One region of the Stenotrophomonas sp. SMYL41 genome, then DNA from elsewhere that is predicted to be linked to it. Evidence: riboswitches for the same ligand, from Rfam matches in the RefSeq annotation. Region 1 holds a riboswitch; the other holds the start of a gene.
The links. A riboswitch is a leader RNA that binds a small molecule or an ion and turns the genes downstream of it on or off. The one in region 1 is predicted to bind S-adenosylmethionine.

Region 1 (8,390 bases):
CGCCAGAAGCTGCCGTACCACACCAACGGCATGCGCTTCACCGCGTACAACGCCGACGACGAAGTGATCGCCACCCGCGATTACTACTCGGTCGGTGGCGGCTTCGTGGTCAACCAGGACGACGCGGCCGATGACCGCATCGTGCCCGACGAGACCCCGCTGCCCTACCCGTTCAAGAGCGGCGACGAGCTGCTGGCGCAGACCGCACGCAGCGGCCTGAGCATCGCCCAGCTGATGTTCGAGAACGAGAAGTGCTGGCGCAGCGAAGACGAGATCCGCGCCAACCTGCGCGAGATCTGGAGCGCGATGCAGTCCTGCGTCGCGCGTGGCATCCGCGAGGAAGGCGTGCTGCCGGGTGGCCTGAAGGTCGGTCGTCGCGCACCGGCGCTGTACCGCGAGCTGTCGTCGAAGCCGGAAGCGGCGATGCGCGATCCACTGACCACGCTGGACTGGGTCAACCTGTACGCGCTGGCAGTGAACGAAGAAAACGCCGCCGGTGGCCGCGTGGTGACCGCACCGACCAACGGCGCCGCCGGTGTGCTGCCGGCGGTGCTGCATTACTTCGACCGCTTCTGCCCCGGCGCCAACGAACAGCGCGTGTTCGACTTCCTGCTGACCTCGGCGGCGATCGGCATCCTGTACAAGGAAAACGCTTCGATTTCCGGCGCCGAAGTCGGCTGCCAGGGCGAAGTGGGCGTGGCCTGCTCGATGGCGGCCGGTGGCCTGGTTGCGGCACTGGGCGGCAACCCGAGCCAGATCGAGAATGCTGCGGAAATCGGCATGGAACACAACCTCGGCCTGACCTGCGACCCGATCGGCGGCCTGGTGCAGATCCCCTGCATCGAACGCAACGCGATGGGCGCGGTGAAGGCGATCAATGCTTCGCGCATGGCCATGCGTGGCGACGGCAAGCACAAGGTGTCGCTGGACAAGGTCATCAAGACCATGCGCGATACCGGCCGCGACATGCAGGACAAGTACAAGGAAACCAGCCGCGGTGGCCTGGCGGTGAACGTCATCGAGTGCTGAGCTGTAGAGCCGAGCCCATGCTCGGCTGATGGGGCAGGAGCAGCCGAGCATGGGCTCGGCTCTGGATCGGACGACACCATCACCACGTTCCGGTTAGGCTCGGGCTTCCCCTGCCCCGGATTGCCCCATGCGCGTGATCGCCGCTGCCCTGCTTGCCTGCCTGCCACTGTCCGCCCTTGCCACGCCGACCTATGGCCCGCGGCTGGAAGGCTTCGATTACGGCTATCCGGTGAAGACCTTCGCGCTGGAGTCGCAGCGGCAGCCGTTGGAGATGGCCTACCTGGACGTCCTGCCCAAACGCCGCGCCATCGGCGTGGTGGTACTGCTGCACGGCAAGAATTTCTGCGCCGCCACCTGGCAGCAGACCATCGCGCCGCTGTTGAACGCAGGCTACCGGGTGATCGCTCCGGACCAGGTGGGTTTCTGCAAGTCCAGCAAGCCCGAACGCTATCAGTACACGTTTGCGCAGCTGGCTGCCAACACCCATGCCCTGTTGCAGCAGCTGCAGTTGGGGGATACGCCGGTGCACCTGGTCGGTCACTCGATGGGCGGCATGCTCGCGGTGCGCTACGCGCTGATGTTCCCGCAGGACCTGCGCACGCTGTCGCTGGTCAATCCCATCGGGCTGGAGGACTGGAAAGCGCTGGGCGTTCCCTGGCGCAGCGTCGATGCGTGGTATGCCGGAGAACTCAAAACCAGCTATGACAGCATCCGCCGCTACCAGCTGGACGTGTACTACGACGGCACGTGGAAACCCGCCTACGAACCGTGGGCGCGGATGCAGTCGGGCATGTACGAAGGCCCGGGCAAGCAGGCCGTTGCATGGAGCCAGGCGCTGGCCTCGGACATGGTGTTCAACCAACCGGTGGTGTACGAACTGAAGAACCTGCAGGTGCCGACCACGCTGTTCATCGGCCAGAAGGACCGCACTGCGATCGGCCGTGACCTGGCACCGCCTGCGGTGAAGGCGGCGCTGGGCAACTATCCGGTACTCGGCAAGGCAGCGGCCGCAGCGATTCCCGGCGCGACGCTGGTCGAGTTCGCCGGACTGGGCCATTCGCCGCAGGTACAGGACCCGAAGCAGTTCAACGCCGCGTTGTTGAAGGCCTTGAAGTCCCGCTGACCGACGGCTGCTTCTGTAGCGCCGAGCATGCGCTCGGCCTTACAGGAACCATGTGATCAACCCACGATCCGCAGCACGTCATCCAGCAACGCGGCTGCGGTAACTTCCGCGCCCGCGCCCGGCCCCTGGATCAACAACGGCTGGCGGCGGTAGCGATCGCTGTGGATGGCCACGCGGTTGTCGGTGCCTGCGCCCTGCGCCAAGGGATGATCGGCCGGCAGCTCGCGCAGGCCCACCTGCGCACCTTCGCCGTCAACACGGCCAACGAAACGCAGTACGCGACCGTTGTCACGTGCCTGCTGCCAACGCGCCTGCAGCGGCGCATCCAGCTGCTCCAACGCAGCCACGGCATCTTCCAGCGGCAACGCCGCCAGCGCATCAGGCACCAGCGAATCCACCTGCACCTGCGACGCATCCAGTGCCAGCCCGCTGCTGCGCGCCAGGATCAGCAGCTTGCGGCGCACGTCCTCGCCGGACAGGTCCAGGCGCGGATCGGGTTCGGTGTAACCGGCCGCCAGTGCCTCGCGCACCGCAGCCGAAAACGGCGACTGGCCGTCATAGCGATGGAACAGCCACGCCAGCGAACCGGACAGCACGCCTTCGATGGCGTGGATGTGATCGCCACCGGCCACCAGCGCGCGCAGGCTGCTCAGCAATGGCAGGCCAGCACCCACGGTCGCGCTGTCGCCATAACGCGCGCCACTGTCGGCACAGCTTTCGGCAATGGCCTGCGCACGGGCCAGCTGCGCGCCACGGCCCAGCTTGTTGGCGGTCACCACGTGCACGCCGCGTGCCAACCATTGCACGTGGCGGGCGGCCACGTCTTCACTGGCCGTCGCATCCACTACCACGTCGCCCCGTTCCAGCCCTTCGGCGCTCGCCCATGGCGGCGAACTCTGGCCATCGCGTGGTGCGCGACGTGCCAGTTCCAATGGCAGCACCAGGTCGCGATCAATCTCCAGCGCGGTACGTGAATTGGCCAGCCACTGCACGCTGGGCAGTTCCAGCCCGCGTGCCTGCAGCAACTGGTAGCGCTGCACGAAGGCCGAGCCGACCGTGCCGGTACCCAGCAGCGCCAGGCGTCCTGCGCCCAGCACGGGAATTTCAGCGGCGAGCGCGCTCATGCATCCACCACCTGTTTGCGGCGCGCAGCCGCATCGATCACGGCTTCGGCGCGCTGCAGCGCAGCGCCGAGGTCCGCCAGCAGGTCACGCTCGGCCTCGATGCCAACCGACAGGCGCAGCAGCCCTTCGCTGATGCCAGCCGCTGCGCGTGCTTCGGCGGTCATCGCTGCATGGGTCATGGTGGCCGGATGCGCGATCAGGCTTTCGACGCCGCCCAGCGATTCGGCCAGGGTGAAACAGCGCAGTCCGTCGACAAACGCACGCACCGCCGCGTGCGGATCATCACCGGCACAGTGCGCCAGTTCGAACGACAGCATCGCGCCGAAGCCATTCTGCTGGCGCGCGGCGATGGCGTGGCCCGGGTGATCGGCCAGGCCTGGGTAGTACACCGCGCCGACCGCCGGATGCTGGTCCAGCAGGGCAACGATGGACGCAGTGTTTTCCTGGTGCACGCGCAGGCGCGCGTCCAGCGTGCGCAGGCCGCGCAGGGTCAGGAAGGCATCGAACGGCGAGCCGGTCAGGCCCAGCGCATTGCCCCACCACACCAGCTGCTCGTGCAGCGCCGGATCGCGCGCAACCACCGCGCCACCGACCACATCGCTGTGTCCGTTGATGTACTTGGTGGTGGAGTGCAGCACCAGGTCCGCGCCAAACGACAGCGGCTGCTGCAGGGCCGGCGACAGGAAGGTGTTGTCAACCACCACGAGTGCGCCAGCCTTGTGCGCGGCATCGATGACGAAACGCAGGTCGGTGATGCGCAGCAGCGGATTGGACGGGGTTTCCACCAGCACCAGTTTCGGCTGCGTGGCCAGCGCCTGCGCCAGCGCACGCGGATCGGTCAGGTCGGCGGTGACCAGCTCGAAGTGGCCCTTCTTTGCCAGCGCATTGAACAGGCGCCAGCTGCCACCGTAGGCATCGTGCGGCACCACCAGGGTGTCACCCGGCTGAAGCAGCGCGTTCAGCACCAGGTTGATCGCGCCCATGCCGGTCGCAGTGATGACGCCGCCGGCGCCGCCTTCCAGTTCGGCCAGCGCCTCGCCGAGCAGGTCGCGGGTCGGGTTGCCACTGCGCGTGTAGTCGTACTGGCGCTTGTTGCCGAAGCCTTCAAAGCTGAAGTTCGACGACAGCACGATCGGCGGCGTGACCGCGCCATGCGCGGTGTCCCGATCGATGCCGGCACGGACGGCGGCAGTGGTACGACTACAGGACGGCTCGTTGGCGTGCAGGCTCATGCGGACTCTCCAGAAGTGCGGAAGGCGGTGGCGAGGATCGCGTCGATGCGATCGGTTTCTTTGAGAAAGGCGTCGTGGCCGTAGGGCGAGCGCAGCACGCGCAGGCTGCCGCGCGGACCCAGCCCTTCGACCAGGCCGACCAGGTCGGCCAGCGGCACCAGGCGGTCGCCCTCCACCGCCACCACCACGGTCGGCGGCAGGATCGCGGTGGGATCAACGCGATGCAGGTCGATCGATTCGGACAGGCGCAGGTAGGCGGTCACCGGCGTGCGCGCGACGTACTGCGCACCGGCGGCGTCGAGATAGTCTTCGGCGGCCACGCGCACGCGGCCATTGATGACCTCCGGCGCGGCATCGAAGCGCTCGCCGAATTCTTCCGGCGTGCGGTAGCTGAGCATCGCGAACTGCCGCGCCAGGGCGAGGCCATGGTCTTCGCCGCACTGCAGCTGGCCGAGCGCGACCGCGCGGCGCTGCAGTGCGCGCCAGGCGGCGGCATACGGATGCGGTCGGTGCGCGCCGCTGGCGAGCACCAGCTGGCGCACGCGGGCACGATGACGGATCGCGAACTGCTGGCCGACCAGCGCGCCGTAGGAGTAGCCCACGAACGCCTTCAGCGCGCGGATGCCGAGGTGGTCCAGCAGCAGCGCCAATGCATCGGCCTGGTCGGCGGTATCGATCGGCACATCCAGTGCACCGTCGGCACCGATGAAATCGAAGGCCAGCACGCGCAGCTGCTGCGGATCCAGCGCCCGGCCGCTGCCCACCAGGTCTTCGGCCCAGCCCTTCTCGCTGAACTGTGCGTTGGACGCCACGTGGCGGTGGGCGGAAATGCCACCGGCCAGCACCACCACCGGTGCATTGGCCGGGCCGACCCACTCATAGCGCAGGCGCACCGGGCTGGGGCCTGCGTGGCGCATCGACAGCACCGCGGCGAACTCACCGCGCTCGGCATGCACGCGGTCTTCGACCGGCACGCTGACGGGGACAAAGGGTTCGGGGCGAATGGCGGTACTGGCGGCGAAGCTCATGGCGGGATCCGGTTGGGGAATCGGCCATCGAGCCTTCGCGGGGCCCACGTTCGAGATGCACGTGTGGTGCATGGTTCGAACCATCTTTCGGTGGACGCCACGGTCCCCGCAGGATTTGGCACCTACGCAGACGCTTGCGCGCCTGCGGGCTGCCCCGGCTTCAAAGGGCCTGTCCCTCTGCCGGTCTCGATGGTGGAGCCACGATGCCAGCCCTTTTCCGCACTGTCAATCCCTTCATACGGATAAAGCGATGAATATTTTCAGGAACACTATGCGAAGGCCGTCGCGGTCGTCCCGTTCAGGATCAGCTACAGTCCCGGCGGTCCTTTTCGCTGGAAACGCCGATGCCGCGCCTGCCCCTGTCCTGCCTGCTGTTGACTCTGCTGGCGAGCGCGACCGCACACGCCGGCGACTGGCGCCAGGGGTGGGGACTGGTTCCCTCGCCTGTCCCGGCCACCCGCGCAGCCAGCGCTGAGGTCACCGCCCCCATGGCCCGGTTGCGCCTGCAGCCGGTCGGCGGGCAGTGGCAGGCCCGCATCGACAACGGGCTGGCGGGGCCGCTGCAGATCCAGCTGCGCGCCGCCCCTGGGCACCCGGTTGAAGGCCTCCCGGTCGAGTCGCTGATCCAGGGCGACAGCAGCCTGGTGGTCGGCCACCTGCCCGCCCCGATCGATGGCCGCATGCTCGATCTGCGCCTGCAGTCGGTGCCGGGCAACCCGGCCGCACAGGCCGAAGATGTCGCCTACCGCCTGCCGTTCGACGCGGCCCGCCTGCGCGTGGACCAGGCGCCGCAGGGACGCTTCAGCCATGACGACGAGGAGAACCGCGACGCGGTCGACTTCGCGCTGCCGGAGGGCACCCTGGTGCTGGCCGCGCGCGAGGGCACGGTGATGCAGATCCAGGATGGCTTCCGTGGCAACGGCCAGGACCGCGAACGTGATGGTGCCCGCGCCAACTTCATCCGCGTGCTGCACAGCGACGGCAGCATGGCCCTGTACGGCCACCTGCAGGCCGGCGGCATGCGTGTGCGTCGCGGCCAGGCGATAGGGGCCGGGCAGCCGATCGGTCTGTCCGGCAACAGCGGCTACAGCAGCGCGCCGCACCTGCACTTCGTGGTGCAGGTCAACCGGGGCATGAACCTGCGCTCGGTGCCGGTGCGCATCTTCGCCGAACAGGGCCAACTGCAGTTCGCCCGCCAGGGCGCGGCTGAAGGCGGTACCGGGCGCTGACCGGCCCCGGCCGGTATAATCGGGCGCTTATCTCTTTGAAAAGCGCCCCGGGCGGGCGCCACTGCCATGTCCGAAGTCGCCAACGAAGCGTCGCGCCGCCGCACCTTCGCCATCATTTCCCACCCTGACGCAGGCAAGACCACGCTGACCGAAAAGCTGCTGCTGTTCGGGGGCGCGATCCAGATGGCCGGTTCGGTCAAGGGCCGCAAGGCCGCCCGCCACGCCACGTCCGACTGGATGGCCCTGGAAAAGGAGCGCGGCATCTCCGTCACCTCCTCGGTGATGCAGTTCCCGTACGAAGGCAAGATCGTCAACCTGCTCGACACCCCCGGCCACGCCGACTTCGGCGAAGACACCTACCGCGTGCTGACCGCGGTGGACTCGGCGCTGATGGTGATCGACGTGGCCAAGGGCGTGGAAGAACGCACCATCAAGCTGATGGAAGTGTGCCGCCTGCGCGACACCCCGATCATGACCTTCATCAACAAGCTCGACCGCGAGGGCAAGGACCCGATCGAGCTGCTGGATGAAGTGGAAACCGTGCTCGGCATCCAGTGCGCCCCGGTGACCTGGCCGATCGGCATGGGCCAGCGCCTGAAGGGCGTGGTCCACCTGCTGACCGGCGAAGTGCACCTGTACGAACCGGGCCGCAACTTCACCCGCCAGGACTCGACCATCTTCCCGTCCATCGATGCCCCCGGCCTGGCCGAGAAGATCGGTGCGCAGATGCTGGCCGACCTGCGTGACGAACTGGAACTGGTGCAGGGCGCCAGCCACCCGTTCGACCTGCAGGCCTATCGCGAGGGCAAGCAGACCCCGGTGTTCTTCGGCTCGGGCGTCAACAACTTCGGCGTGCAGCCGCTGCTGGACTTCTTCGTCGAACACGCACCGGCACCGCAGGCGCGCTCCACCACCGGTCGCGAGATCGCCCCGGAAGAAAACAAGCTGACTGGTTTCGTGTTCAAGATCCAGGCCAACATGGACCCGCAGCACCGCGACCGCGTGGCGTTCATGCGGGTCTGTTCGGGCCGCTTCAGCGCCGGCATGAAGACCTTCCACGTACGTACCGGCAAGGAAATGAAGCTGGCCAACGCGCTGACCTTCATGGCCAGTGACCGCGAGATCGCTGCCGAGGCGTGGCCGGGCGATGTGATCGGTATCCACAATCACGGCACCATTTCCATCGGCGACACCTTCACCGAAGGTGAAGCGGTGACCTTCACCGGCATTCCCAACTTCGCCCCGGAACTGTTCCGCCGTGCACGCCTGCGCGATCCGCTCAAGCTCAAGCAGCTGCAGAAGGGCCTGGCCCAGCTGTCCGAGGAAGGCGCGACCCAGTTCTTCCGCCCGCTCACCAGCAACGACCTGATCCTGGGTGCGGTCGGCGTGCTGCAGTTCGACGTGGCCGCCTACCGCCTGAAGGACGAGTACGGTGTGGAAGCCACCTTCGAGCCGGTCAGCGTGACCACCGCGCGCTGGGTCCACTGCAGCAACGAGAAGAAGCTGGAAGAGTTCCGCGAGAAGAACGCGCTGAACCTGGCGCTGGATGCGGCCGGCCATCTGGTCTACCTGGCACCGACCCGGGTCAACCTGCAGCTGGCCCAGGAACGCTCGCCCGATGTGCG
Region 2 (13,092 bases), on a different contig from region 1:
TGACGTAGCTGCCGGTCGGCAGCCGCGACAGGGTGCGCTGGCCATCGCCCCCCTGCTCCACCCAATCCTGATCGTAACCCTGCACGCGGAAACGGTAACGGTTGCCCTGCGGGCTGGCGTAGGACAGCAGTCGTGCATCGATCTGCAGATCGCGGTCATCCGGTCCCAGCAACAGGGTGCCGGTGACCGGCAACGGTTGCCAGCCGCGCGCATCATCGCGGCGCACCCGCACTTCGGCGATCACCAGCGATGAAGACGGCAGCACGGTGTCGTCGGCATTCACATCGAAGGCAACCAACCCGGTCTGGGTGACGGCCAGCACGCGGCCGTCGGCGTTGACCGCCGGCGGGCGGCCGGTGAACTCCGCATCGGAGAGGCCATCGCGTTCGTTGAACTGCTGCAGGCGCCGCGTCTTCGGGTCCCAGCGCAGCAGGCCGCGCGGCGTGGTGGCCCACAGCTGGCCATTGTCGGCCAGCGCCAGCCCCCCCATGGTGACCGGCGGCACGCCCGCACTGGCGTCGATGCGCTGGATCAGGCGCAGGCTCATGCCATCCCACTGGTAGCGCTCGAACGCACCTTGGCGCGCCAGCCACAACTGCTGCGGATCGATCCACACCAGGTCGTAGATGGGCCCGCGCGAAACGCCCGGTACTGCCTCGAAGCGTCCAGCCTGCTCGCGCCAGATGCCCATGTCGCCCATCACCCAGGGCCGGCCATGGGCGTCGAAGCGGATCTGCTCGATCGGCGCATCGGCCGTTCCGCGGAAATGCTCCAGCGGATAGCTGTGCAGCAGCCGCCCGTCCGGACTGCGCTGCTGCAGGTCCAGGCCCATCACCGACACCCACACCGTGCCGTCAGGCGCCTGCCGCATCAGGTCGATGCGCTGGCGCAGGTCGGCACTGCCATCGATCCGCAGATCGCGCAGCGCGCCGGTGGCCGGATCGTAGACAGTGATGCGACCGCCGCGTCCCAGCCACAGGCGACCATCCGGGCGCGGCAACACCGACCACACCACGCCATTGCCGAGCTGCCGGTCGCTGGCCAGCAGGCGCAGGGTGCCCTGCGCATCCAGCTGGTACACCCCTCGCGCCGAGCCGACGTAGTAGTTCTTCCCGTCGCTGGCCGCGCTCAACAGGTACTGGCTGTCCAGCGGCTTGCCGTCGAGCTGGTTCCAGATCGAGAAGCGCCGCCAGTCCGGCGGCAGATAGGCCAGGCCCTGGGTCAGCAGCGCCACCCACAATCCGCCCTCGTGATCCTGCAGCAGATCGAGCACGCCGCTGTGCGCGGTCAGGAAGCCGCTGCCGCGGTCGCCTTCCAGCCGGCGCAGCGCCGCCGCATCCCCTCGCAACAGGCCATCGGAGGTGCCAGCCCAGTAGCCCCCCTGGCGATCGGCCAGGACCAGGGCCGAGCGCAGCTGGGCGCTGTCGGGCCAGCGCGGGCGACTGACCCGGTCCTGGCCATCGATGCGGTACAGGCCATCGTTCTGGCTGCCTACCCAGATCGAACCCTCCGCATCACGGCTCAACCGGAGCACGCTCAGCGTACCCAGTTCCCGCGCGCCTACCGGCTCGAACCCGCTGCCATTCCAACGTGCCACACCGGCTTCGGTGCCCACCCACAGGCGGCCCTGTGCATCGACCAGGCTGGTGAAGATGCTGTTGCTGGGCAGGCCACCCGGATGCGCTGGATCATGGGTGAAAAGGCGCACGCTGCCATCTTCGCCAAGACGGCAGACGCCATGGTTGTTGGTACCGATCCACAAGGCGTCGTCGACATAGGCCAGTGCCCAGAACTGCCCCTGGCAGGTGGAATTGACCGTGTCGAAGGTCCGGAAGCGTTCGCGATCGGCATCCAGGCGGGCAACGCCCTTGCCGTTGATGCCCAGCCAGACCCGGTCCAGCGGGTCGATCAGCAGGGTCTCGATCTCGTTTCCAGGCAGCGAGCCCGGCTGTTCCGGATCGTGCTCCCAGACCCGCAGGCTGTTGCCGTCATAACGGGCGAGCCCACCGTCAGTGGCCGCCCAGATGTGGCCCTGGCGGTCCTCGGCCAGCGCCACCACCATGCGCGACGGCAAGCCTTCGGCGGCACCGAATCGGCGCAGGCGCGGTGTTTCTGCCATGTCCAGGGTTGCAGCCGCCGTGGCCATCGCCACCAGCAGCAGACCCATACCTGCGATGCCACGGCACCACCGGCGCCAGCCGCTCGTCATCCTGAACCCCCTGTCCTGGGCCGATTGTCACACAGGGCCGGGTTCATGGCTGCAACAGCGTGTTTCCAGCGGTGGCGCCACCACGAACTGTTGCAGCCATGCACGCAACGTTGGCAGGGGGCTGTGCGTATGATCACAGCGTCCCCTTCCGGAGCCCGCCATCGATGCGTCCCTGCCTGGCCCTGCTGCCGATGCTGCTCGCCACCGCCCCTGCCTGGGCGGCCGCTGACACCTATCGCCTCGATCCGGTGCATACGCGGGTGCTGTTTTCCATCGACCACGCGGGTTACTCGCAGGCCATGGGCACGGTGTCCGGCAGCGAAGGCCGCGTGCTGTTCGATCCCGACAACTGGCGCGACGCCACCCTGGAAGTGGACATCCCCGTGTCGCGACTGGACCTGGGCGACGCCAAGTGGAACCAGGCCACGCTGGCCCGCAGCCTGCTCGACGGCGAGCGATTCCCCAGCGCACGCTTCGTCTCCAGCCGGGTCGAACCGATCGACGCCAAGCGTGCGCATGTGATCGGCACGCTGACCCTGCGCGGGGTCAGCCAGGAAGTCACCCTGGACGTGACCCTCAACGCGCTCAAGCGCTACCCGCTCCCTCCATTCCGACGCACCGCCGGGTTTTCCGCCAGTACTACGCTGAGCCGGCGCGCGTTCGGCATCACCGCCTGGCCGGGCGTCATCGGTGATGCGGTACAGGTGAGGATCGAGGCTGAAGCCACCCTCGACCGCAGCGACGCCCCGGGAACTCCCGCCCCCGTTCCACACTCCGACAACACGACGGCCCCCAAGGACCCTTCATGACCGCCAAGAACACCCCTGCCGCCTGGGGGAGTGTCAGCCAGATCCTGCACTGGTTGATCGCACTGCTGATCCTCGCCTTGGGCGTGGTTGGCCTGACCATGGGCGAACTGCCCAAGACGCCCAGGTACTTCTGGGTCTACACCGCGCACAAGTCGATCGGCATCACCGTGCTGGCACTGGTGCTGTTCCGTCTAGGCTGGCGCCTGTATGCCGGGGCACCGAAGCCGGTGCCGGGCGTGCCCAGCTGGCAGGAACGCATCGCCAGTGCCACCCACGTGCTGTTGTATGTGCTGATGTTCGCCATCCCGCTGTCGGGCTGGCTGTACGACTCGGCCAGTGGCCTGCGCCCGTTCCGCTGGTTCGGCCTGGTCGACGTGCCCAAGCTGAGCGGCCCCGACCCGCAGGTCGTCGCGGTGTCCCATGCCCTCCACGAATACGGCTTCTGGCTGTTGATCGCGGTGGTGCTGGCCCATGCCGGCGCTGCCTTCTACCACCACCTGTTCCAGCGCGATGCAACGCTGTCCCGCATGTTGCCGCGCGGCTGGCTCGCCTCCCCTCAGAAGGACTGACCGATGAACCTGAAACTGACCACTCCGGCCGCCGTGGCCGCCGCCCTGGCCGGCATGCTGGCTACCGTCCCGGCGCTTGCTGCGGACTATGCGCAGGCCCCGGGCGCCGGCTCGATCCTGGTGTTCGCCACCAAGTACGACGGCGAAGTGTTCACCGGCAGCTTCCCGGGCTTTGCCACCAAGCTCAGCTTCGACCCGGCCAACCCGGCCGCCGGTTCGCTGGACGTGGTGATTCCGCTGGCTGGCGCCAAGAGCGGCAACAGCGATCGTGACTCGACCCTGCAGGGCGCCGACTTCTTCAATGTCAGCAAGTTCGCCACCGCGCGTTACACCGCCAAGGGCTTCCGCGCAGTGGGCAACGACCAGTTCGCCGCCGATGGCACCCTGGAGCTGCGCGGCGTCAGCAAGCCGGTCACCCTCACTTTCACCTGGAAGCCGGGCACCCAGCCGGTGCTGACCGGCAAGGCCACGGTCAAGCGCCTGGACTTCGGCGTCGGCGGCGGTGACTGGGCGGACACCAAGACCATCCCGGACGACACCGCAATCAGCACGATCGTGAAGTTCGACGCGAAATAAAGCGGGTCTGGTAGTGCCGGCCGCTGGCCGGCATCACCGGGCATGGCGGGGTTGCCCCCCAGCGGCCGGCACTACCGCAAGATTCAACGCCCTGCGGCCAGCCAGGCCTGCACCGTGGCCGCATCGAACGGCCAGTCCAGCTCGCGCTCGCCGTGCTCGTCGCGCAGCACCGGCACCCGCGCGCCATAGCGCGCTTCCAGCGCCGGCTGGTCATCGAGGAACACCGACTCGAACTCCGGCGCCCGCGCTTTGGCCAGTTCGGCCAGCGCCAGGTCGCACAGGTGGCAATCGTCACGCTGGATCAGGGTCAACACCGGTCAGGCTCCCGTGGCGGAAATGCTGCGCCGCAGCCATCGGATGGCCCGGCAAGCCGCTAGAATAGCCGCTTGTCCGGTACCCGCAGTTTGGCATCCATGGCTGTCAGCACGTTCGACGTTTTCAAGATCGGCATTGGCCCGAGTTCCTCGCACACCGTCGGGCCGATGAAGGCCGCCGAGCGATTCATCCATCGCTGGCTGCTCGATCCGGGCCGCCTGCACGAGGTCGCGCGCATCCGCGCCGATGTCTATGGCTCGCTGGCGTTGACCGGCCGCGGCCATGGCACCGACAAGGCGATCCTGCTGGGCCTGGAAGGCCAGCGGCCGAACCTGATCGACCCGGACATCATCCCGGCCACCCTGGAGCGCATCCGCAGCAGCAAGCGCATCCAGCTGATGGGCCAGCACGAGATCGCCTTCGACGAGAAGCGCGACCTCGGCATGAACAAGCGCCAGAAGCTGCCGTACCACACCAACGGCATGCGCTTCACCGCGTACAACGCCGACGACGAAGTGATCGCCACCCGCGATTACTACTCGGTCGGTGGCGGCTTCGTGGTCAACCAGGACGACGCGGCCGATGACCGCATCGTGCCCGACGAGACCCCGCTGCCCTACCCGTTCAAGAGCGGCGACGAGCTGCTGGCGCAGACCGCACGCAGCGGCCTGAGCATCGCCCAGCTGATGTTCGAGAACGAGAAGTGCTGGCGCAGCGAAGACGAGATCCGCGCCAACCTGCGCGAGATCTGGAGCGCGATGCAGTCCTGCGTCGCGCGTGGCATCCGCGAGGAAGGCGTGCTGCCGGGTGGCCTGAAGGTCGGTCGTCGCGCACCGGCGCTGTACCGCGAGCTGTCGTCGAAGCCGGAAGCGGCGATGCGCGATCCACTGACCACGCTGGACTGGGTCAACCTGTACGCGCTGGCAGTGAACGAAGAAAACGCCGCCGGTGGCCGCGTGGTGACCGCACCGACCAACGGCGCCGCCGGTGTGCTGCCGGCGGTGCTGCATTACTTCGACCGCTTCTGCCCCGGCGCCAACGAACAGCGCGTGTTCGACTTCCTGCTGACCTCGGCGGCGATCGGCATCCTGTACAAGGAAAACGCTTCGATTTCCGGCGCCGAAGTCGGCTGCCAGGGCGAAGTGGGCGTGGCCTGCTCGATGGCGGCCGGTGGCCTGGTTGCGGCACTGGGCGGCAACCCGAGCCAGATCGAGAATGCTGCGGAAATCGGCATGGAACACAACCTCGGCCTGACCTGCGACCCGATCGGCGGCCTGGTGCAGATCCCCTGCATCGAACGCAACGCGATGGGCGCGGTGAAGGCGATCAATGCTTCGCGCATGGCCATGCGTGGCGACGGCAAGCACAAGGTGTCGCTGGACAAGGTCATCAAGACCATGCGCGATACCGGCCGCGACATGCAGGACAAGTACAAGGAAACCAGCCGCGGTGGCCTGGCGGTGAACGTCATCGAGTGCTGAGCTGTAGAGCCGAGCCCATGCTCGGCTGATGGGGCAGGAGCAGCCGAGCATGGGCTCGGCTCTGGATCGGACGACACCATCACCACGTTCCGGTTAGGCTCGGGCTTCCCCTGCCCCGGATTGCCCCATGCGCGTGATCGCCGCTGCCCTGCTTGCCTGCCTGCCACTGTCCGCCCTTGCCACGCCGACCTATGGCCCGCGGCTGGAAGGCTTCGATTACGGCTATCCGGTGAAGACCTTCGCGCTGGAGTCGCAGCGGCAGCCGTTGGAGATGGCCTACCTGGACGTCCTGCCCAAACGCCGCGCCATCGGCGTGGTGGTACTGCTGCACGGCAAGAATTTCTGCGCCGCCACCTGGCAGCAGACCATCGCGCCGCTGTTGAACGCAGGCTACCGGGTGATCGCTCCGGACCAGGTGGGTTTCTGCAAGTCCAGCAAGCCCGAACGCTATCAGTACACGTTTGCGCAGCTGGCTGCCAACACCCATGCCCTGTTGCAGCAGCTGCAGTTGGGGGATACGCCGGTGCACCTGGTCGGTCACTCGATGGGCGGCATGCTCGCGGTGCGCTACGCGCTGATGTTCCCGCAGGACCTGCGCACGCTGTCGCTGGTCAATCCCATCGGGCTGGAGGACTGGAAAGCGCTGGGCGTTCCCTGGCGCAGCGTCGATGCGTGGTATGCCGGAGAACTCAAAACCAGCTATGACAGCATCCGCCGCTACCAGCTGGACGTGTACTACGACGGCACGTGGAAACCCGCCTACGAACCGTGGGCGCGGATGCAGTCGGGCATGTACGAAGGCCCGGGCAAGCAGGCCGTTGCATGGAGCCAGGCGCTGGCCTCGGACATGGTGTTCAACCAACCGGTGGTGTACGAACTGAAGAACCTGCAGGTGCCGACCACGCTGTTCATCGGCCAGAAGGACCGCACTGCGATCGGCCGTGACCTGGCACCGCCTGCGGTGAAGGCGGCGCTGGGCAACTATCCGGTACTCGGCAAGGCAGCGGCCGCAGCGATTCCCGGCGCGACGCTGGTCGAGTTCGCCGGACTGGGCCATTCGCCGCAGGTACAGGACCCGAAGCAGTTCAACGCCGCGTTGTTGAAGGCCTTGAAGTCCCGCTGACCGACGGCTGCTTCTGTAGCGCCGAGCATGCGCTCGGCCTTACAGGAACCATGTGATCAACCCACGATCCGCAGCACGTCATCCAGCAACGCGGCTGCGGTAACTTCCGCGCCCGCGCCCGGCCCCTGGATCAACAACGGCTGGCGGCGGTAGCGATCGCTGTGGATGGCCACGCGGTTGTCGGTGCCTGCGCCCTGCGCCAAGGGATGATCGGCCGGCAGCTCGCGCAGGCCCACCTGCGCACCTTCGCCGTCAACACGGCCAACGAAACGCAGTACGCGACCGTTGTCACGTGCCTGCTGCCAACGCGCCTGCAGCGGCGCATCCAGCTGCTCCAACGCAGCCACGGCATCTTCCAGCGGCAACGCCGCCAGCGCATCAGGCACCAGCGAATCCACCTGCACCTGCGACGCATCCAGTGCCAGCCCGCTGCTGCGCGCCAGGATCAGCAGCTTGCGGCGCACGTCCTCGCCGGACAGGTCCAGGCGCGGATCGGGTTCGGTGTAACCGGCCGCCAGTGCCTCGCGCACCGCAGCCGAAAACGGCGACTGGCCGTCATAGCGATGGAACAGCCACGCCAGCGAACCGGACAGCACGCCTTCGATGGCGTGGATGTGATCGCCACCGGCCACCAGCGCGCGCAGGCTGCTCAGCAATGGCAGGCCAGCACCCACGGTCGCGCTGTCGCCATAACGCGCGCCACTGTCGGCACAGCTTTCGGCAATGGCCTGCGCACGGGCCAGCTGCGCGCCACGGCCCAGCTTGTTGGCGGTCACCACGTGCACGCCGCGTGCCAACCATTGCACGTGGCGGGCGGCCACGTCTTCACTGGCCGTCGCATCCACTACCACGTCGCCCCGTTCCAGCCCTTCGGCGCTCGCCCATGGCGGCGAACTCTGGCCATCGCGTGGTGCGCGACGTGCCAGTTCCAATGGCAGCACCAGGTCGCGATCAATCTCCAGCGCGGTACGTGAATTGGCCAGCCACTGCACGCTGGGCAGTTCCAGCCCGCGTGCCTGCAGCAACTGGTAGCGCTGCACGAAGGCCGAGCCGACCGTGCCGGTACCCAGCAGCGCCAGGCGTCCTGCGCCCAGCACGGGAATTTCAGCGGCGAGCGCGCTCATGCATCCACCACCTGTTTGCGGCGCGCAGCCGCATCGATCACGGCTTCGGCGCGCTGCAGCGCAGCGCCGAGGTCCGCCAGCAGGTCACGCTCGGCCTCGATGCCAACCGACAGGCGCAGCAGCCCTTCGCTGATGCCAGCCGCTGCGCGTGCTTCGGCGGTCATCGCTGCATGGGTCATGGTGGCCGGATGCGCGATCAGGCTTTCGACGCCGCCCAGCGATTCGGCCAGGGTGAAACAGCGCAGTCCGTCGACAAACGCACGCACCGCCGCGTGCGGATCATCACCGGCACAGTGCGCCAGTTCGAACGACAGCATCGCGCCGAAGCCATTCTGCTGGCGCGCGGCGATGGCGTGGCCCGGGTGATCGGCCAGGCCTGGGTAGTACACCGCGCCGACCGCCGGATGCTGGTCCAGCAGGGCAACGATGGACGCAGTGTTTTCCTGGTGCACGCGCAGGCGCGCGTCCAGCGTGCGCAGGCCGCGCAGGGTCAGGAAGGCATCGAACGGCGAGCCGGTCAGGCCCAGCGCATTGCCCCACCACACCAGCTGCTCGTGCAGCGCCGGATCGCGCGCAACCACCGCGCCACCGACCACATCGCTGTGTCCGTTGATGTACTTGGTGGTGGAGTGCAGCACCAGGTCCGCGCCAAACGACAGCGGCTGCTGCAGGGCCGGCGACAGGAAGGTGTTGTCAACCACCACGAGTGCGCCAGCCTTGTGCGCGGCATCGATGACGAAACGCAGGTCGGTGATGCGCAGCAGCGGATTGGACGGGGTTTCCACCAGCACCAGTTTCGGCTGCGTGGCCAGCGCCTGCGCCAGCGCACGCGGATCGGTCAGGTCGGCGGTGACCAGCTCGAAGTGGCCCTTCTTTGCCAGCGCATTGAACAGGCGCCAGCTGCCACCGTAGGCATCGTGCGGCACCACCAGGGTGTCACCCGGCTGAAGCAGCGCGTTCAGCACCAGGTTGATCGCGCCCATGCCGGTCGCAGTGATGACGCCGCCGGCGCCGCCTTCCAGTTCGGCCAGCGCCTCGCCGAGCAGGTCGCGGGTCGGGTTGCCACTGCGCGTGTAGTCGTACTGGCGCTTGTTGCCGAAGCCTTCAAAGCTGAAGTTCGACGACAGCACGATCGGCGGCGTGACCGCGCCATGCGCGGTGTCCCGATCGATGCCGGCACGGACGGCGGCAGTGGTACGACTACAGGACGGCTCGTTGGCGTGCAGGCTCATGCGGACTCTCCAGAAGTGCGGAAGGCGGTGGCGAGGATCGCGTCGATGCGATCGGTTTCTTTGAGAAAGGCGTCGTGGCCGTAGGGCGAGCGCAGCACGCGCAGGCTGCCGCGCGGACCCAGCCCTTCGACCAGGCCGACCAGGTCGGCCAGCGGCACCAGGCGGTCGCCCTCCACCGCCACCACCACGGTCGGCGGCAGGATCGCGGTGGGATCAACGCGATGCAGGTCGATCGATTCGGACAGGCGCAGGTAGGCGGTCACCGGCGTGCGCGCGACGTACTGCGCACCGGCGGCGTCGAGATAGTCTTCGGCGGCCACGCGCACGCGGCCATTGATGACCTCCGGCGCGGCATCGAAGCGCTCGCCGAATTCTTCCGGCGTGCGGTAGCTGAGCATCGCGAACTGCCGCGCCAGGGCGAGGCCATGGTCTTCGCCGCACTGCAGCTGGCCGAGCGCGACCGCGCGGCGCTGCAGTGCGCGCCAGGCGGCGGCATACGGATGCGGTCGGTGCGCGCCGCTGGCGAGCACCAGCTGGCGCACGCGGGCACGATGACGGATCGCGAACTGCTGGCCGACCAGCGCGCCGTAGGAGTAGCCCACGAACGCCTTCAGCGCGCGGATGCCGAGGTGGTCCAGCAGCAGCGCCAATGCATCGGCCTGGTCGGCGGTATCGATCGGCACATCCAGTGCACCGTCGGCACCGATGAAATCGAAGGCCAGCACGCGCAGCTGCTGCGGATCCAGCGCCCGGCCGCTGCCCACCAGGTCTTCGGCCCAGCCCTTCTCGCTGAACTGTGCGTTGGACGCCACGTGGCGGTGGGCGGAAATGCCACCGGCCAGCACCACCACCGGTGCATTGGCCGGGCCGACCCACTCATAGCGCAGGCGCACCGGGCTGGGGCCTGCGTGGCGCATCGACAGCACCGCGGCGAACTCACCGCGCTCGGCATGCACGCGGTCTTCGACCGGCACGCTGACGGGGACAAAGGGTTCGGGGCGAATGGCGGTACTGGCGGCGAAGCTCATGGCGGGATCCGGTTGGGGAATCGGCCATCGAGCCTTCGCGGGGCCCACGTTCGAGATGCACGTGTGGTGCATGGTTCGAACCATCTTTCGGTGGACGCCACGGTCCCCGCAGGATTTGGCACCTACGCAGACGCTTGCGCGCCTGCGGGCTGCCCCGGCTTCAAAGGGCCTGTCCCTCTGCCGGTCTCGATGGTGGAGCCACGATGCCAGCCCTTTTCCGCACTGTCAATCCCTTCATACGGATAAAGCGATGAATATTTTCAGGAACACTATGCGAAGGCCGTCGCGGTCGTCCCGTTCAGGATCAGCTACAGTCCCGGCGGTCCTTTTCGCTGGAAACGCCGATGCCGCGCCTGCCCCTGTCCTGCCTGCTGTTGACTCTGCTGGCGAGCGCGACCGCACACGCCGGCGACTGGCGCCAGGGGTGGGGACTGGTTCCCTCGCCTGTCCCGGCCACCCGCGCAGCCAGCGCTGAGGTCACCGCCCCCATGGCCCGGTTGCGCCTGCAGCCGGTCGGCGGGCAGTGGCAGGCCCGCATCGACAACGGGCTGGCGGGGCCGCTGCAGATCCAGCTGCGCGCCGCCCCTGGGCACCCGGTTGAAGGCCTCCCGGTCGAGTCGCTGATCCAGGGCGACAGCAGCCTGGTGGTCGGCCACCTGCCCGCCCCGATCGATGGCCGCATGCTCGATCTGCGCCTGCAGTCGGTGCCGGGCAACCCGGCCGCACAGGCCGAAGATGTCGCCTACCGCCTGCCGTTCGACGCGGCCCGCCTGCGCGTGGACCAGGCGCCGCAGGGACGCTTCAGCCATGACGACGAGGAGAACCGCGACGCGGTCGACTTCGCGCTGCCGGAGGGCACCCTGGTGCTGGCCGCGCGCGAGGGCACGGTGATGCAGATCCAGGATGGCTTCCGTGGCAACGGCCAGGACCGCGAACGTGATGGTGCCCGCGCCAACTTCATCCGCGTGCTGCACAGCGACGGCAGCATGGCCCTGTACGGCCACCTGCAGGCCGGCGGCATGCGTGTGCGTCGCGGCCAGGCGATAGGGGCCGGGCAGCCGATCGGTCTGTCCGGCAACAGCGGCTACAGCAGCGCGCCGCACCTGCACTTCGTGGTGCAGGTCAACCGGGGCATGAACCTGCGCTCGGTGCCGGTGCGCATCTTCGCCGAACAGGGCCAACTGCAGTTCGCCCGCCAGGGCGCGGCTGAAGGCGGTACCGGGCGCTGACCGGCCCCGGCCGGTATAATCGGGCGCTTATCTCTTTGAAAAGCGCCCCGGGCGGGCGCCACTGCCATGTCCGAAGTCGCCAACGAAGCGTCGCGCCGCCGCACCTTCGCCATCATTTCCCACCCTGACGCAGGCAAGACCACGCTGACCGAAAAGCTGCTGCTGTTCGGGGGCGCGATCCAGATGGCCGGTTCGGTCAAGGGCCGCAAGGCCGCCCGCCACGCCACGTCCGACTGGATGGCCCTGGAAAAGGAGCGCGGCATCTCCGTCACCTCCTCGGTGATGCAGTTCCCGTACGAAGGCAAGATCGTCAACCTGCTCGACACCCCCGGCCACGCCGACTTCGGCGAAGACACCTACCGCGTGCTGACCGCGGTGGACTCGGCGCTGATGGTGATCGACGTGGCCAAGGGCGTGGAAGAACGCACCATCAAGCTGATGGAAGTGTGCCGCCTGCGCGACACCCCGATCATGACCTTCATCAACAAGCTCGACCGCGAGGGCAAGGACCCGATCGAGCTGCTGGATGAAGTGGAAACCGTGCTCGGCATCCAGTGCGCCCCGGTGACCTGGCCGATCGGCATGGGCCAGCGCCTGAAGGGCGTGGTCCACCTGCTGACCGGCGAAGTGCACCTGTACGAACCGGGCCGCAACTTCACCCGCCAGGACTCGACCATCTTCCCGTCCATCGATGCCCCCGGCCTGGCCGAGAAGATCGGTGCGCAGATGCTGGCCGACCTGCGTGACGAACTGGAACTGGTGCAGGGCGCCAGCCACCCGTTCGACCTGCAGGCCTATCGCGAGGGCAAGCAGACCCCGGTGTTCTTCGGCTCGGGCGTCAACAACTTCGGCGTGCAGCCGCTGCTGGACTTCTTCGTCGAACACGCACCGGCACCGCAGGCGCGCTCCACCACCGGTCGCGAGATCGCCCCGGAAGAAAACAAGCTGACTGGTTTCGTGTTCAAGATCCAGGCCAACATGGACCCGCAGCACCGCGACCGCGTGGCGTTCATGCGGGTCTGTTCGGGCCGCTTCAGCGCCGGCATGAAGACCTTCCACGTACGTACCGGCAAGGAAATGAAGCTGGCCAACGCGCTGACCTTCATGGCCAGTGACCGCGAGATCGCTGCCGAGGCGTGGCCGGGCGATGTGATCGGTATCCACAATCACGGCACCATTTCCATCGGCGACACCTTCACCGAAGGTGAAGCGGTGACCTTCACCGGCATTCCCAACTTCGCCCCGGAACTGTTCCGCCGTGCACGCCTGCGCGATCCGCTCAAGCTCAAGCAGCTGCAGAAGGGCCTGGCCCAGCTGTCCGAGGAAGGCGCGACCCAGTTCTTCCGCCCGCTCACCAGCAACGACCTGATCCTGGGTGCGGTCGGCGTGCTGCAGTT

Region 2: it holds a riboswitch for S-adenosylmethionine, as region 1 does, so the genes downstream of both, V3B30_RS14470 (homoserine O-succinyltransferase) here and V3B30_RS17290 (homoserine O-succinyltransferase) in region 1, are expected to answer to the same signal.

What each region holds. Positions count from the first base shown of each region.
Region 1 is NZ_JAWIRX010000016.1:62,331-70,720, forward strand. It holds gene V3B30_RS17270 (L-serine ammonia-lyase) at 1-1,029, shown strand, start outside; gene V3B30_RS17275 (alpha/beta hydrolase) at 1,157-2,152, shown strand; gene V3B30_RS17280 (homoserine dehydrogenase) at 2,209-3,276, opposite strand; gene V3B30_RS17285 (O-succinylhomoserine (thiol)-lyase) at 3,273-4,508, opposite strand; gene V3B30_RS17290 (homoserine O-succinyltransferase) at 4,505-5,536, opposite strand; SAM riboswitch class I at 5,614-5,732, opposite strand; gene V3B30_RS17295 (M23 family metallopeptidase) at 5,881-6,765, shown strand; gene V3B30_RS17300 (peptide chain release factor 3) at 6,832-8,390, shown strand, end outside.
Region 2 is NZ_JAWIRX010000012.1:5,508-18,599, forward strand. It holds gene V3B30_RS14425 (ATP-binding protein) at 1-2,209, opposite strand, end outside; gene V3B30_RS14430 (YceI family protein) at 2,374-3,018, shown strand; gene V3B30_RS14435 (cytochrome b) at 3,015-3,587, shown strand; gene V3B30_RS14440 (YceI family protein) at 3,591-4,163, shown strand; gene V3B30_RS14445 (glutaredoxin family protein) at 4,247-4,477, opposite strand; gene V3B30_RS14450 (L-serine ammonia-lyase) at 4,577-5,959, shown strand; gene V3B30_RS14455 (alpha/beta hydrolase) at 6,087-7,082, shown strand; gene V3B30_RS14460 (homoserine dehydrogenase) at 7,139-8,206, opposite strand; gene V3B30_RS14465 (O-succinylhomoserine (thiol)-lyase) at 8,203-9,438, opposite strand; gene V3B30_RS14470 (homoserine O-succinyltransferase) at 9,435-10,466, opposite strand; SAM riboswitch class I at 10,544-10,662, opposite strand; gene V3B30_RS14475 (M23 family metallopeptidase) at 10,811-11,695, shown strand; gene V3B30_RS14480 (peptide chain release factor 3) at 11,762-13,092, shown strand, end outside.